2 regions of the Enterococcus sp. M-BR2 genome follow, and region 2 is predicted to be linked to the other one. Evidence: predicted binding sites of a transcription regulator. Region 2 holds the regulator's gene; the other holds the start of a gene.
The links. Region 2 encodes NrdR, which represses ribonucleotide reductase genes. Its sites were predicted from a motif close to ACACNATATATNGTGT; they were not measured.

Region 1: a site for NrdR is predicted at 3,785-3,800, ahead of nrdH (glutaredoxin-like protein NrdH). Genes of this name have one in related genera too.

What each region holds. Positions count from the first base shown of each region.
Region 1 covers NZ_CM152743.1:1,680,608-1,689,480, reverse strand. The annotation lists gene AC1F25_RS08240 (polysaccharide lyase family 8 super-sandwich domain-containing protein) at 1-101, shown strand, start outside; gene nrdF (class 1b ribonucleoside-diphosphate reductase subunit beta) at 148-1,113, opposite strand; gene nrdE (class 1b ribonucleoside-diphosphate reductase subunit alpha) at 1,163-3,322, opposite strand; gene nrdH (glutaredoxin-like protein NrdH) at 3,481-3,705, opposite strand; gene AC1F25_RS08220 (FeoA family protein) at 4,108-4,581, shown strand; gene feoB (ferrous iron transport protein B) at 4,578-6,710, shown strand; gene AC1F25_RS08210 (hypothetical protein) at 6,712-6,846, shown strand; gene AC1F25_RS08205 (GntR family transcriptional regulator) at 6,940-7,584, shown strand; gene AC1F25_RS08200 (quaternary amine ABC transporter ATP-binding protein) at 7,771-8,873, shown strand, end outside.
Region 2 covers NZ_CM152743.1:699,617-708,489, forward strand. The annotation lists gene polA (DNA polymerase I) at 1-1,064, shown strand, start outside; gene mutM (DNA-formamidopyrimidine glycosylase) at 1,109-1,945, shown strand; gene coaE (dephospho-CoA kinase) at 1,909-2,538, shown strand; gene AC1F25_RS03400 (hypothetical protein) at 2,590-2,922, shown strand; gene nrdR (transcriptional regulator NrdR) at 3,236-3,727, shown strand; gene AC1F25_RS03410 (replication initiation and membrane attachment family protein) at 3,750-5,123, shown strand; gene dnaI (primosomal protein DnaI) at 5,123-6,049, shown strand; gene AC1F25_RS03420 (hypothetical protein) at 6,178-6,618, shown strand; gene AC1F25_RS03425 (tRNA (adenine(22)-N(1))-methyltransferase) at 6,761-7,462, shown strand; gene AC1F25_RS03430 (Nif3-like dinuclear metal center hexameric protein) at 7,459-8,580, shown strand; gene pepT (peptidase T) at 8,594-8,873, shown strand, end outside.

The DNA of each region.
Region 1 (8,873 bases), 980 kb from region 2:
AAAGCATGAGTGAAGGAATTACCTATGATGAGCAGATGGGTCGCTTTACTATTGATTTTTCGCAAACATCGGATACACAAAAACAAATTGTCGTGGAATAAAAAAAGCGCACAAGAATAGAATATTCTTGTGCGTAATTTTTTATCCTTATTCCAATCCAATCAAATAATCGTCATCTTTCATCGCTTCTACATGACCTAACAAATAGCCGTTTCCGACTTGTGAGAAGAAGTCATGGTTGCTTGTGCCTGTTGAAATCCCGTTCATTACGATTGGGTTGACATCATTGGCAGTATCTGGGAAGAGTGGGTCCATCCCTAGGTTCATCAATGCTTTGTTGGCATTATAGCGTAGGAATGTTTTGACTTCTTCTGTCCAACCGATTGGATCGTATAATTCTTCTGTATAACGTTCTTCGTTTTCATAAAGCTCATAAAGAAGATTGTACATCCAGTCTTTCAACGTTTCTTGTTCTGCTTCAGGTAATTCGTTGAAACCTAATTGGAATTTGTAACCGATATAGGTTCCATGTACCGATTCATCTCGGATGATCAGTTTGATGATCTCTGCTACGTTTGCCAATTTGTTGTTTCCTAAATAATAAAGAGGAGTATAAAAACCTGAATAGAACAAGAATGTTTCTAAAAAGACGCTGGCAATTTTCTTTTCTAGCGGTGTACCGTGTTTGTAGATTTCATTAATACGCTCAGCTTTTTTTTGCAGATAAGGATTCGTATTCGTCCAGTCAAAAATTTCTTCGATTTCTTTTTTCGTGTTCAGTGTACTAAAAATAGAAGAATAACTTTTGGCATGGACGGATTCCATGAATTGGATATTGTTCAAAACGGCTTCTTCATGGGGAGTACGGACATCTTTACGCAACTGATCCATACCGCTTTCAGATTGGACAGTATCCAACAATGTCAAACCGCCGAATACATGTCCTACTGTATCTTTTTCCAATTGAGACAATGTGCGCCAATCATCTAGGTCATTTGAAAGTGGGATACGTGTATCTAGCCAAAATTGCTCTGTCAGCTTCTCCCAAGTGGATTTATCAATGATATCTTCAATTTCATTCCAGTTTATTGCTTCATAATATGTTTCTGACATGAGAATGCTCCTTTAATTAAAATATGAATAAGCGAATCTATCTATGATATTAGATCACGCAGCTTTCACATTGATTGCTTCCGATTTCTTCTGCATCATCAGTAAAGGTACGTACATAATAAATGGATTTGATTCCTTTATGGAAAGCGTAATGTCTTAAAATATTCAAATCACGTGTCGTTTGCTTCGTTGTTGTCTTCCATTCATAAATACCTTCTGGGATTTCAGAACGCATGAATAAAGTCAAACTCATGCCTTGATCGACGTGTTGTTGTGCCGTTGCATAAACATCGATTACTTTACGCATGTCCATATCATAAGCAGAAGTGTAATATGGAATCGTCTCATTGGATAAATAAGGCGCTGGGTAATAAATTTTACCGATTTTCTTCTCTTGGCGTTCTTCGATCATGCGAGTGATAGGATGAATGCTTGCACTCGTATCATTGATATATGAAATTGAGCCATTTGGTGCTACTGCCAAGCGATTTTGGTGATATAGCCCATCTTTCATTACTGCTTGTTTCAAGGTATTCCAATCTTCAGCAGTTGGAATAAAAATCCCTTCAAACAATGCTTTGACTTTTTCTGATTTTGGCTGGAATTCTCCAGTTACGTATTTTTCGAAATAAGTGCCATCAGCATAAGCTGATTTTTCAAAATTATGGAAAACTTGTTTTCTTTCACGAGCGATATTGTTGCTTTCAACAAGTGTCCAATAATTCAACAGCATGAAATAAATATTTGTAAAGTCTAATGAATCCTCTGAGCCATATTCCATTTGTTCTTTTGCAAGATAAGTGTGTAAGCCCATGGCACCTAATCCAATCGTATGATTCAGCTTATTTCCGTTTTGGATCGGTGGTACGACATCGATATCAGATGCATCTGTAATAAATGTCAATGCACGAGTCATCGTACGCACAGATTGACCAAAGTTAGGGCTTTGCATCAAATTCACGATATTTGTCGAACCTAAGTTACATGAGATATCTGTTCCTAATACTTCATACTCCTGTTTGCCGTTGATCACAGAAGGCGTTTGAACTTGTAAAATCTCTGAACATAAATTACTCATGATAATCTTGCCGTCGATTGGATTCTCGCGGTTCGCTGTATCAATATTGATTACGTAAGGATAGCCAGATTCTTGTTGTAATTTTGAGATTTCATTTTCAAGATCACGCGCTTTGATTTTTTGTTTGCGAATGTTTGGATTTGCAACTAGACGATCATACTCAGCTGTAATATCTACATAAGAGAATGGAACACCATATTCTTTTTCGACACTATATGGACTAAATAAATACATATCTTCGTTTTTACGTGTCAATTCATAAAATTTATCAGGTACGATCACACCAAGAGAAAGAGTTTTTACGCGAATCTTTTCATCTGCATTTTCTTTTTTTGCTGAAAGGAAAGCAATAATGTCTGGATGGAACACATTCAAATAAACCACACCAGCTCCTTGACGCTGACCTAATTGATTAGAATAGCTGAAACTATCTTCGAATAATTTCATGACTGGAACGACACCACTCGCAGCACCCTCGTATCCTTTGATAGGAGCGCCGGCTTCACGAAGATTTGATAAAGTAATCCCTACGCCGCCACCAATACGGGACAATTGCAAAGCAGAGTTGATTGAGCGCCCGATAGAGTTCATATCGTCAGTGACTTGAGTCAAGAAACAAGACACCAATTCGCCCCGACGTTTACGTCCAGCATTCAAGAAAGAAGGCGTAGCTGGCTGATAACGTTGATGGATCATTTCATCTGCAAGAGCAAGTGCTAATTCTTCATCCCCGTTCGCAAAGTAAAGTGCATTGAAGGCTACTCGATCTTCATAAGTTTCCAGATAAGCGGAACCGTCGTTGGTTTTCAACGCATATTGAGAATAAAATTTGTAAGCAGCCATAAAAGATTTGAAAGAAAAATGTTGTTCGTCCAAAAATTGATATAGCTTTTCAATAAATGATGGTGAATATAATTGGATGAATTCTGCTTCTATATATTCTTGTTCGATCAAGTAATTGATTTTTTCCATAATAGATGGAAAAGTCATCGTATTTGGTTTGACATTTTCTTCAAAAAAGGCAGCCAAAGCTTCTTTATCCTTATTCAAAGGGATTTGACCATTGACTGGTCGATTGATTTCATTATTCAGCTTGAAATAACTGACATCTTGTAAATTTTTAAGACTCATACGTACGCCCAACCTTCATTTCGTATTTGATGATGCTTGATTGCAAATCATTGCATTGTTTTCAAGCTTTAAAAAAGGATTTGGAAGTTTGCGACAAAAACTGGTGCTGTCTCAAGCCCTTCAAATCCATGTATCTTGTTTTGATTCTTTTAGTCATGTTAGCTGGCAAGTTTACGCAACTGATCAGGACGGAATCCGATAACTGTTTCTGCATCGGAAGTAATGACAGGAACACTTTGGAATCCTTGTGCTTTCAACCAGTCTACTGCTTCCGGTTGTTCATCGATATTGACTTCTTCAAAAGCAATTTGATTTTCTGTTAAAAAACGTTTGACCATCTTGCATTGCATGCAATTATTTTTAGAAAAGATTTTTACGTTCATGATGAGTGCCTCCTCTAAACACATTCTTATTATCTATAATAGATAGTATAAAACTCTTAGTAAAAAAGTCAAACAACAAACACTACATATTGTGTTGTGGAAACTGTGGAATACTAAGTTTTGTGTTTTTGAAAAAAAGAGCTGAAAACAAGTATCGTGTGGGAAAATAGCAAATCTAATAGAGAAAAAATTGTGGAAAACTATGAAGAAATATTTTTTTCTCATTTTTATCTATCAATAATAAAGAATCGCTCATAATATCACAAGTGTAATTGACATTCTCAATTACCGAGAGTATTCTATGTGAGAATGATTCTCATTTATTTGCGTAATACGTGAGAAAACTAGAACATAGAATGAAAGATTTCAATACATGATTTATTTCACAAGAGAGGAATCAATATGCAGACCTTAGCTCAGGCAAAGCAAAACTTCGTTTATCAAGTCGAACGAATCGAAACAGAAGAAAAAACAAAACGCCATTTGCAAAATATTGGGGTCGTTGCCGGAAGTAAAATCGTCGTCGTCAATTTATCAGGCAACAATGCCATTTTACTGGTAAAAAGTCATCGAGTGGCAGTAAGTCGGGAAATACTAAGTCAGATCTTTGTCAATAAAAAGATTGCTTCCTCTGAAAGCTGGACCTCTCTTGATCAATTAAAAGCAGGAGAGACTGGGATCGTCGTAGCCATCCACGGACAAGGCGCAGTGAAGCGGCGGTTGATGGATATGGGATTGACGCGAAATGTAAAAATAGTCATCCGAAAACTAGCCCCTCTAGGAGATCCAATCGAACTGACAGTGCGAGGATATGAATTGACATTACGAAAGTCAGAGGCTGAATTAGTCTTGGTACAAAGGGAGGAAAACGAATGAATATCGCGTTAGTCGGAAATCCAAACAGCGGAAAAACGAGCTTGTTCAATCTCTTGACTGGTTCGAATCAATATGTAGGGAATTGGCCGGGCGTAACAGTAGAAAAAAAAGAAGGATCGTTGAAAAAAAATCCGAACATTCATATTCAAGACCTACCTGGCATCTATTCTTTGTCTCCTTATACACCCGAAGAAGTGATTGCAAGAGATTATTTGGTTCATGAACAGCCTGAACTGATCATCAACATTATTGATGCTACCAATTTAGAGCGGAATCTATATTTAACTACGCAGTTATTGGATTTAGGCATTCCTATGATCATTGGTCTGAATATGATGGATATCATCAAAAAAGAAGGAAAAAAAATCAACCTAGAAAAGCTTTCCTATGGTCTTGGTGTACCAGTTTTACCAATCAGCGTATTGAAAAAGCAAGGAATCGAAAAATTAATCGAAAAGATTCAGGAGTCTGCAAAAAAACGGCTTTCTATTCCTGTTCCCTGTACATACGATCCGCGTTTAGAAGCAGCTTTACATGAAATTGAAGATGTACTAGGAGAAAAAAGTAGCAAGAAACGCTGGTATGCAATGAAATATTTTGAAAGAGATCAGAAGGTGAATGAGGATGATGAGATAACAAATTCTCAGCAAAAAGAAATCGAACAACTGATCCAGTTGACAGAGAAACTATTGGATGACGATAGTGAAACGATTCTAGTCAATGAACGTTATGAATTTATTACCCAATTATGTGCACTATCTGTCGTGTCAAATGATTCTTTCCAATTATCGATGAGTGACAAAATCGATCAGATTGCAACGAATCGTTGGTTAGCCTTGCCAATCTTTGCATTTGTGATGTGGCTGATTTATTACTTGGCTATTCAAACAGTAGGAACAATGGGGACAGATTGGATCAATGATACATTGTTTGGAACGTGGCTACCAGAACATGTTGGCAGACTGTTAGCTGAATGGCAAGTAGCGGAATGGATGCAGGAGCTGATCTTGAACGGCATCATCGCAGGCGTGGGAGCAGTATTAGGATTTTTACCGCAATTGATCGTATTGTTTTTATGCTTGAGCTTTCTAGAAGACTGCGGATATATGGCGAGGATCGCTTTTGTCATGGATCGACTTTTCCGGAAATTCGGGCTTTCAGGAAAATCCTTTATTCCTATGCTGATTGCCACGGGATGTGGCGTACCAGGGGTCATGGCTACTCGCACGATTGAAAACGAGCAAGATCGTCGTTTGACGATCATGGTCACGACATTCATGCCTTGTTCTGCAAAGTTGCCGATTATTGCCTTAGTAGCAGGGGCCTTTTTTCCTCACCAATCTTGGGTAGCCCCTTCTGCCTATTTTCTTGGGATGACTGCAATTATTTTCTCTGGAATCAGCTTGAAAAAAACGCGTTTGTTTGCTGGAGAAACAGCTCCGTTTATCATGGAATTACCCACATATCATTTTCCTCAATGGTCAACGATCCTAAGACAAACCTATGACCGCAGCAAGTCTTTTGTTAAAAAAGCAGGAACGATTATCTTTGTTTCTAGTATCGTGATCTGGTTTAGCTCTTCTTATAATTTTTATGCTCAACCTGTTCCTGAAGACCAAAGTATCCTAGCCTTTTTCGGACGAATCCTGGCTGTTGTTTTTCAGCCGCTTGGTTGGGGGAATTGGCAAGGAACTGTCGCAGCGATTACAGGATTAGTTGCTAAAGAAAATATTATTGGCACATTTGGTATTTTGTTTGGACATGCGGAAGTATCCGAAAATGGTAGAGAAATCTGGCAAGTGCTACAACACACATATACTCCCGCATCAGCTTATTCATTGTTAGCCTTCAATTTACTTTGTGCGCCTTGTTTTGCGGCAATTGGGGCTATCCATCGGGAAATGAATGCCAAGAAATGGACTTGGATCGCCATAGGCTATCAATGCGGTTTAGCTTATTTAGTTAGTTTTGTGATCTATCAGTTGGGACACTTATTGGAGGGTGGACAGGTAGCGTCAGGGACGTATCTTGCTATTTTACTGATGATAGGACTCGTTTATGTTTTGTTCCGCCAGCCAAAATCCAAGAACCAGTTTTATACTATATTGTCATTAGAAGGAGAGGAATAGGATGGCGACATTCTTATTAAGTGTATTAATCTTTGGAAGTGCAGGAGCGATTGTCTATACTCGTTTAAAATCCGGAAAGAATTGTGATGACTGTCAAACAGCCTGCCCAGTAAAAAAGGAACAGATCAAGCGATGATCAGTCGTTGCAAGAGGCTGTTCTCCCCTTTTTTGCTTATTTTGCTAGAGCATAGTAAGATGAGGGAAAGTAAAAAAAGAAAGAGGAAAGAAAATGTCTGGAAAGAAAAAAATCGTCCGCCCGCGCTATCAGCAGATTGCTGTTGATTTAGCCGAACGTATCGTTGAAAACCGATATAAAGTGGGTGAGAAGATCCATGCTCGCTCAACGCTTGCCAGTACGTACAATGCTTCTCCTGAGACTACCCGAAAGGCTATCAATGTGCTGGTAGATCTTGGGATCATGGAAGTACGGCATGGGAGTGGGGCATTTGTTGCCTCGAAAGAAAAAGCAAAAGATTTCCTATTGCAGTATCAAGATGTACAATCTATCCAAGATACAAAAGCAGAAATCATGGCGAGTGTGGAGAAGCAACAAGATGAGCTGAATCATTTTTCTCAATTATTGGATCAGCTGGTCAATCAAACGAAGCGAATACATAAGATGAACCCTTTACTTCCGTTTGAATTGTCTTTATCAGAAAAAGCAATGCATCTGGACCGTTCGATTAGCGAGTTGAATATCTGGCAGGCGACTGGTGCTACAGTTATCGCAATTTCTCATAACGAAGAACTACTTGTTTCACCTGGACCTTATGCTAAATTTACGGCAGGGGATATCGTTCATTTTATTGGAAATGAGTATACGCTACAGCGTATGACAAACTTTTTTTACCCGGAACATCAGCTTGCAGAATGATTGTGTGAAATATTATAAAAATATTAACTTGGCTAAACCTTTTATTTATAAAGATTTAACCAAGTTTTTTTCTGTTTAGACAAGCAAATTTCTTTCATTTTTGACAAAGTGACTACATGATGTTAACATAGTGTGGTCACTTTTTTCAGAAAGAAAAATGAATTTACATAAAAAAGGAGAATTTGTTTGGTAAAAGTAGAAGTAAAACATTTAACAAAGATATTTGGTAAAAAGACACAAGCCGCTTTAGATATGATGAATGATCACCAGCCGAAAACGGAGATTTTAAAGAAAACCGGTGCGACGGTTGGTGTGTATGACGTGAATTTTGACGTAAAAGAAGGAGAAATCTTCGTGATCATGGGGCTTTCCGGGAGTGGGAAATCCACATTGATCCGTCTATTGAATCGTCTGATCGAACCAACTTCGGGCAGTATCTATATTGATGGAGAAGATGTATCGAAGTTAAGTAAAGAAGAATTGCGAGAAGTCCGTCGTCATAAAATCAATATGGTTTTCCAAAACTTCGGTCTGTTTCCACACCGAACGATCTTGGAAAATACAGAATACGGGTTAGAAGTCCGTGGTATACCTAAAGAAGAACGACAAGAAAAAGCAGAAAAAGCATTAGAAAATTCTAGTCTGCTTTCATTTAAAGACCAATATCCTAATCAGTTATCTGGTGGGATGCAGCAACGGGTCGGCTTAGCCAGAGCTTTAGCGAACGATCCTGAGATCTTGCTGATGGACGAAGCGTTCTCGGCTCTTGATCCGCTGATCCGACGAGAAATGCAAGACGAATTACTGGACTTGCAAGCCAATGTTCAAAAAACGATTATTTTCATTACCCATGATTTGAATGAAGCTTTACGGATCGGGGACAGAATCGCGTTAATGAAAGACGGCGAAATCATGCAGATCGGAACAGGTGAAGAAATATTGACCAATCCAGCAAATGATTACGTACGTGAATTTGTGGAAGAAGTCGATCGTTCCAAAGTGCTTACTGCTCAAAACATCATGGTACCTGCATTGACGACGAATATCGAATCTGATGGACCAAATGTCGCATTGACAAGGATGCGTAATGAAGAAGTCAGCATGCTGATGGCTGTTGACCGAAAGAGACACCTGAAAGGAATCATTACTGCAGATCAGGCGTTAGAAGCTAGGAAGCAAAAACGTCCATTGATCGACTTCTTAGATGAAAATGTGACGGTGATCGGAAAAGACATGGTTGTAAGTGATATTTTCAATATTATTTATGATTCACCGACTCCGCTTGCAGT
Region 2 (8,873 bases):
GCGAAGAATTCAATTTGAATTCACCAAAGCAATTAGGAGTGATCTTATTTGAAAAAATGGGATTACCCGTTATCAAAAAAACAAAAACTGGGTACTCCACAGCCGTAGATGTACTGGAACAGCTTCGTGAACAAGCACCAATCGTAGAGGATATCCTAACCTATCGTCAAATCGCAAAAATTCAATCTACCTATGTCGAGGGACTGCTGAAAGTGATCCAATCAGATGGAAAAGTGCATACACGTTATGTCCAGACATTGACCCAAACAGGACGATTAAGCTCTGTTGATCCTAATTTGCAGAACATCCCAATTCGATTAGATGAAGGGAGAAAGATACGTCAGGCATTTGTTCCGAGAGAAAAAGACTGGTTGATTTATTCTTCTGACTATTCACAAATCGAGTTACGCGTACTTGCGCATATCTCAAATGATGAACATTTGAAAGCTGCCTTCCTAGAAGGTCAAGATATCCATGCCAGCACAGCGATGCGCGTATTTGGAATCGAAAAGGCAGAGGATGTCACACCAAATATGCGTCGGCAGGCAAAAGCAGTGAATTTTGGTATCGTGTATGGCATCTCTGATTACGGACTTTCACAAAATTTAGGCATCAGCCGAAAAGCAGCACAGCAATACATCGATACGTACTTTGAAAAATACCCAGGTGTCAAAGAATATATGGAAAGAATCGTACGCGAAGCAAAAGATCAAGGCTACGTCGAAACGCTGTATCACCGCCGACGATATTTGCCAGACATCAATTCAAGAAATTACAATATCCGTTCTTTTGCGGAACGAACAGCTATCAATACACCAATTCAAGGAAGTGCTGCTGATATTTTGAAAATCGCGATGATTGAATTGGATAAACGATTAAAAGAAACAGGTCTTCAAGCTACGATGCTGTTACAAGTTCATGATGAACTTGTCTTCGAGGTACCTGAAAAAGAACTTGAATCATTAGATAAATTGGTGAAGGAAGTTATGGAACAAGCTGTTTCTCTCCATGTACCACTGATCACTGACAGCAGTTGGGGAAAAACGTGGTACGAAGCAAAATAAACATTGTTTAAGACAGAGCAATATAATGAAGGTGAAAAGAAAAAATGCCAGAATTACCAGAAGTAGAAACCGTTCGTAAAGGATTGGAACGGTTAGTAGTAGGAAAAACGATTCAGAAAGTGCAGGTCTTGTGGCCCAAGATCATTGAGCAACCAGAGACGCCCCTCTTTGAGGCTTCTCTTGTTGGCGAAACCATCCAATCCATTGGACGTAGAGGGAAGTTTTTGATTTTTCATCTCGATCATTATGAACTGATCTCACATTTGCGAATGGAAGGAAAATATCAATTCACGAAAGAAAATACACCAATCGATAAACATACGCATGTACTTTTCTTTTTTGAGGACGGGAGCCAACTTCGCTACAACGATGTACGAAAATTTGGTCGTATGACAATTGTCGAAAAAGGAGCAAGTGCAACTTACCGAGGAATCATGAAATTAGGACCTGAGCCATTGCCTGACAGCTTTTTATTAGCAGATTTTGCAGCTGGACTGAAAAAATCGCACAAAGCAATCAAGCCTTTACTGCTAGATCAACGTCTAGTAACGGGACTAGGTAATATTTATGTAGACGAAGCATTATGGGAAGCGAAGATTCATCCAGAACAACCGGCGAATACATTACGTCCAAAAGAGATAGAACAATTACGTCTATCGATCATTGATGTTTTGAATCGTGCAATAGAAGCCGGAGGTACCACGATTCGCAGCTATTTGAATGCATTAGGAGAATCAGGCGGATTCCAAGTCGCACTGCATGTCTATCAGCAAACTGGCAAACCATGTATACGTTGTGGGACACCGATCGTGAAAATAAAAGTGGCACAAAGGGGGACTCACTATTGTCCGAATTGTCAAAGGCTGAAAATCGAAAAGTAGGCTTTGTTTTAGGTTTGACGGGCGGAATAGCTACTGGCAAAAGTACGGCAGCCAAAGTCTTTCAGTCTCATGGATTTCCTTTGATCGATGGTGACGTGATTGCTAGAGAAACTGTTGAGCCTGGAATGCTTGCTCTGAGGAAGGTTGTGTCCGTGTTTGGCCAAGAGATATTGCAGTCTGATGGTCAGCTAGATCGAGGAAAACTTGGGATGATTGTTTTTCCATCAAAGGAGAAACGACAAAAACTTGATCAGCTATTAGATCCGTTTATCCGAAAAGCGATAAAAGATCAAATCGCCTATCTAAGTTCCCATCATCCTTTAGTAATTGTAGATATCCCATTGCTCTATGAAGGTCATTATGACCACTATATGGATGCAGTAGCTGTCGTTTATACCACGCCAGATATTCAACTCAGACGCTTGATGAAACGTAATCAACTAACACTAGAACAAGCACAGCAGAGAATTAGCAGTCAACTTCCAATCGAAGAAAAAAAGCAGCGTGCGGATATTTTGTTTGACAACAACGGAACAAAAGAGGAACTTGTGGAACAAATCGAAAATTGGCTTTCAGCTAATCGCTTTCTTTGAGTATCTGTGTCAAGTTTGCTATCCTGAGTATATAGAAAGCGAGGGATAGCGATGGGATCATTTAAAAACCAAAAGGATAAAGTCGTAGGTAACGCAAAAGAAAAAATCGGCGAAATACTCAATAAAGAAAATCTAATCGATGAAGGTCGTACGCAATCAGAAACAGCAGAAGAGAAAGAAAAGCAGTACCAAGCAAGAATCGATGAAATAGAAGACCAGCAGGCAGAAAAAGAAGCGAAACAGCAAGATTTGACTCAAGAACGAAAAAATCCGGTACCTGATCGTAGTAAGACACCGCTCCCAGAAAGTGAACACATTCCTGATGAACAAAAAATCGAGGAACAACGAATGAAACACTATACAGGAATCGAAGAGAAGTTATAAAAAAATAAGAAATAGAGATGTGACTTGAAGCAGATGATAAGATGTTCATCTGCTTCAAGTTTTTTATGCTAGCCGACTAAATCAGCTTTTGGGCGAGTCATTTCTCAGCAATCAAGGTCATCAGTACTGGAAAATTGAAATTGAATTAGGACAGGGGACATAATTACGCATGAAAATAGAAAAAATTGTTCTTATATCCGTGTTTTTTTGGGTAGGACAGTCGCGTTTGTGATTTGTTTCGTGTTATAATACAACTAGTTGTAAAGAAAGACACATCCTTTATATAAAAATGCGATGCAAGAGGTGAGACAAAATGAGATGTCCTAGATGTCAACATAATAATTCACGAGTAATCGACAGCCGTCAAGCAGATGATGGACGTGCGATCCGTCGCCGTCGCGAATGTGAGAATTGTTCGTTCCGCTTCACTACTTTTGAACGAATTGAAGCTGCTCCGTTATTAGTCATCAAGAAAAACGGGGAACGCGAAGAATTCAATCGCGATAAAATTTTAAGAGGACTCATCCGCTCAGCAGAAAAAAGACCTGTAGCTATGGAGCAAATGGAACAAATCGTCAACCATGTCGAAAACCGCGTACGCAGTCTTGGGGAAAACGAAGTATCAACGAATCTGATTGGTGAATATGTGATGGAGGATTTAGTCGATTTAGATGAAATCGCGTATATCCGTTTTGCCAGTGTTTATCGCCAGTTCAAAGATATGTCTGTTTTCTTAAAAGAGCTGCAAGATATCGTGGATAAAGCAAAAGAAAATAATAAAGAGAATAATAAAGAAAACAATTAAGAAACAAAAAGGAGGCATTTCCTTGGAAAATGCTTGGAAAGAGCTTCAACCAAAAAATATTTACCAAGGAAGAAAAGAAGCTCCGCTGAGGGAAGACAGCAAGAACGCGTTGCTGTATCTTTATCAGCCACTGATCGGCGGAGAAGCCTTGAGTATCTATTTCACTCTGTTATCAGAGATCTCGCAAGAATCTGGTGAAGGTCCTGAAGGGATGCATGCAGATTTACTCAGTAGTCTAGGCTGCGGGATCCCTCAATTTTATGATGCAAGAAAAAAGCTGGAAGGAATCGGCTTACTGGATGTTTATTTTAAAGAAGATAGCGATCTGGGGCCTCGTTTTATTTATGAGTTGTTAGAGCCACTCATTCCTAAAGCATTTTTCAAAGATTCTGTTCTGGCATTTCTTCTTTTGGAAAAAGTTGGTGAACGACGATTCCAGAAGCTTATTCAGTTGTTTGAACCTAAAAGGCATACAACAGAGGGATATCAAAAAATCACAAAAAAATTTTTAGATGTTTATCGCTTCAATGAAGCAGTATACGCTGCTAATCAAGAAAACATCGAATCACTGAATAAATCTTTTGAAGAATCTGAGCCAGTAGCATTACTTGAAACAGATTCGACATTCGATTGGCAATTTTTGAATGATTGGCTGGCAAAAAAACATATGACTGTTCTTGATGATTCAATCATCAAACAAGTCGACATGTATCATCAGCTTTATGGATTCGATGAACTAACTCTTGGTGAACTCATCAGTCAATCTTATGATTTTAGTGAACAAAAAGTATCCATGAAGGAGCTGCAAAAAGCTGTTTTGGCAATGCAGAGACGACCAGTGAAGCAAATAAAGGAAACAGTAGCTGTTGCTGAAAACAGCAATGAATCTCCGACGAACGAACATTTGACAAATGCAGCGCTTCAGTTGATAAAAGAAGCACAGAGCATTCCGCCGATGAAATATCTGGAAGCAATCAAGTCAGAAAAAGGCGGATATGTTTCTAAACAAGAAACTTGGTTACTGCAAGACCTTGTTTCTCAATCAGGTCTTTCCAGCAGTGTGATCAATGTTTTGCTGAATTATGTATTGGTGATCAAAAATAATGCTAGCTTAAATGCTAGTTATGTGAATACAGTGGCAAATGAATGGGCACAAAAGAAAATCGCCACAGCAGAAGAAGCGATTCAGCATATTCGGCAAATAAGCAATCAAGCAAAACAATCAAAACAAAAAAAGCAAACAAATTATCCAAACGGCAAGCGAAATGTTCGGCGGGAAAAGCTTCCTGATTGGGTCAACCAGCCAAAAGATGAAAAACAGATCAGTAGTGAGAAAAAAGCAGAGATTGACCGCCGTTTTAAAGAATACCTGGCGAAAAAGGAGGGTGACATCTAATGGAAGACGTAGGCAAAGAATTGAAGAGGATTATCAGCAAACGTAATTATCAAGAAAAATATGCTGAAATGATTGCTGACGTCCTAAATGATACGGATGTTCAAGCTTTTCTAAGTGCACACCAAGAAGAACTGACACAAGCGGATATTGAAAAAAGCTACGCCAAATTGTATGAGTTCGTGCAAGAAAAGCGTAAATATCAAAAAAACGATCCAACGATGATCGCTCCAGGATACGAGCCGAAGTTGACGTTGAATTTTCATTATGTGGATGTCACTTATGTACCAACAGAAGCATTGTTAGCTCGGCAAAGACAAGAAGAAATTAGAAGCCGAGTAAAAGCAATGGATATGCCAAAAGATATTCAATCAGCATCTTTTGAAAACTTTGAGCGTACAGATGGACGAGGATATGCAAGCTTGGAAGCCCTAGATTTCGTAGAGAAATATACTGCAGATCCAAAAGGGTATCATAAAGGTCTTTATTTGGTGGGGAGTTTTGGTATTGGAAAAACATACTTATTAGGAGCAACAGCGAGAGAACTAGCGATTGCTGGATTCACCACGACATTAGTCCACTTTCCGACGTTTGCCGTTGAGATGAAACAGGCAATCGGAAAAGATCAAGTGGCAGAAAAGCTAGATGCAGTGAAGCGTTCCCCCATTTTAATGATTGACGATATTGGTGCAGACGCGATGAGCAGTTGGATACGGGATGAAGTATTTGGCGTCATCCTTCAATATCGGATGCAGGAACAGCTACCGACCTTCTTCTCATCAAATTTCACAATGGATGAATTGGAACAGCATTTGTCCGTCACTCAACGTGGAGATGAAGAGCCGCTGAAAGCAAAACGCATAATGGAACGCATACGTTATTTGACAAAAGAAATCGAAATGACTGGTCGCAACCGCCGCAATGGTTGAACAGTTGATAAGTCCAACTGATATTTGACCAAGGAGTAAAAGCAGGTCAGCGAATCTTTACATGGACAGAAATGACCGGAGACAATCACCGCAACAAGTAATGCAAAAACTTAAACGGAGGATTTTTTATGAGGGCTATTTTTTCTAGTATATATGTAGTTGGTCTATTTTTTATTTTAGCAGGATGCGGTAGTGCAGACAGCAACACAGGTTCTCTTGATTCGATTGATGCGGGTCAAACAATAAAAACAAGCAGTACGAAAACGGAGGGACAAAGCATATTTGTAGGAACGATTGAAAGCATCACTCAAGTAGAAGCGGAAGAAGAAACGATTCAACTGAAACTCGTCGATGTCATGGCCAAAGAAGATCCAGCGAATATGGGGACATCATTCAGCAATGACGGAGTGATTTTGAATGCTACTGCTGAAAAAATAAGCGTGGACATAGATGAACTGAAAATCGGTGACAAAGTCCAATTTACATTAGTTGAGATGCCGATCATGACGATGTCTATCCCACCACAAGTGCCTGGAGATTCGATCATTGATATTTCATTGAACAAATAATTAACAACATTTTTCAAAAATAAGAAAATGTTGTTTTATAGAACAAAAAGGTATAATTTTTAAGGAGATCTGGGAATTTTTTTATTCCTAGTCTCCTTATTTTATATGGAAAATGCTATAATTACCTAGAAGGAGTGAAGCTATGAACCATTTAGATTTATCTCAGCGCTTAGCGGCAGTTGGTGAATTTGTTCCTGAATCTGCTCGTTTAGCAGACATTGGATCAGATCACGCATACTTACCTGTTGCATTGATGCTAAAAGGAAAAATCAAATATGCAGTTGCAGGTGAAGTCGTTCAAGGTCCTTATGAATCAGCACGTAAGCAAGTCCAAAAAGATGGATTGGAAGACCGTATCACTGTACGTCTTGCAAATGGTCTAGATGCGATCCAACCGCAAGATGCTATAACGGCTGTCACGATCGCGGGTATGGGAGGTTCGCTGATCCGAGAGATCCTAGAAGCTGGCAAGTTGCATCAACGCCTAAGTGGACAAGAACGTTTGATCCTTCAGCCAAATATCGGAGAGCGTACGTTACGATCATGGCTGCAAGAAAATCAATACAAAATCCAATCAGAAAAAATACTTGAAGAAAACAAAAAAATATATGAAATTATTGTAGCCGAAAAAGAACAAAAACCAGTTACTTACAACGAAATGGAGCTGATGTTCGGACCATTTCTGCTCGAAGAGAAAAGTGAGATCTTCAAATCAAAATGGACAAGAGAGCTTCAACAAAGAAAAGCTATCCGTGAACAGCTCAAACAAGCATCTAATCAAGAGGCACGTCAAAAACAAATCGAACAGGAAATCCAAATGATTGAGGAGGTTTTAGAGATATGACAATAAGCGGACGTACCTTCATCCAAAAGTTTGAGAGCTATTGTCCTCAATGGCTAGCTGAAGAAGGAGACCCAGTCGGACTGCATATTGGAACATTAGATAAACCGATTCAACGGGTAATGATGACATTAGATGTTCGCCCAGAAGTGGTCGAAGAAGCAATCGAGAAAAAAATCGATCTGCTGATTGCTAAACATCCCCCAATCTTTCGCCCTGTAAAACGGCTGACTACTGATCAGCCGCAAGAAAAAATGTATGCAGATCTGTTGAAACATGATATTGCCGTTTATGCGGCACACACGAATATGGATATTATTTGGGACGGACTGAATGACTGGTTTTGCGAACTGCTTGGTATTGAAGTGGAGAGTTATTTAGTGAAGACTCATGAAATCCATTATAAAAAACTGGCGGTTTATGTACCTGTGGATCATGCACAGAAAATGCGGGAAGCATTAGCTGCAGCTGGTGCTGGTACGCAAGGCGATTATACCGGTACAAGTTTTACCTCGATTGGACACGGTCGATTTACTCCGAATGTTGGTGCACAACCAGCGATTGGGAAAGTAGGGAAGGCAGAACAAGTCCAAGAAGCAAAAGTCGAGGTTATTTTGCCCGAAACAATCGAAAAACAAGTGATTGATGCCATACAATCGGTTCATCCTTATGAAGAACCTGCGTACGATCTTTTCGCAATTGATGAACCAGTCGAAAAGTTTGGGCTAGGTCGAATAGGTGAATTACCGCAAGAAATCCCCTTAGAAACATTTGTGGAACAAGTAAAAAAAGTTTTCCAATTAGAAGGACTGAGAATCGTTCAGCCTCAAAAAACAAAATCATCCATCAAGCGTATTGCGATTTGCGGTGGAAGCGGCGAAAAATTTTATCCGCAAGCAATCGCTCAAAGAGCAGACGTCTATATCACCGGAGACATCTATTATCATACGGCTCATGATATGCAAAGCGCCGGGTTGATTGCAATTGATCCCGGACATTATATTGAATCGTTATGTAAGGAACGGTTCATCGAGAAATTTGAGACTTGGAAACAAGAAGAAAATTGGGATATTGACTTTTTCGTTTCTGAAACGAATACAAACCCATTTCAATTTAATTAAAGGAGAGAATACTATGTACGAAAATCTTTTGCCACGTTTTTTACGGTATGTCAAAACAGAAACACGCTCCGATGCAACAAGCAAAACGACCCCATCGACTCAGACACAAGTTGCTTTTGCACAAGAATTGAAAAAAGAATTAGAAGAGTTAGGTTTATCAGATGTTTTCTATAATGAAGACAATGGATTCGTTATGGGAACATTACCAAGCAATGTCGATCATGAAGTGCGTTCCATTGGATTTATTTCCCACATGGATACAGCAGACTTTAATGCAGTAGGAGTCAATCCAC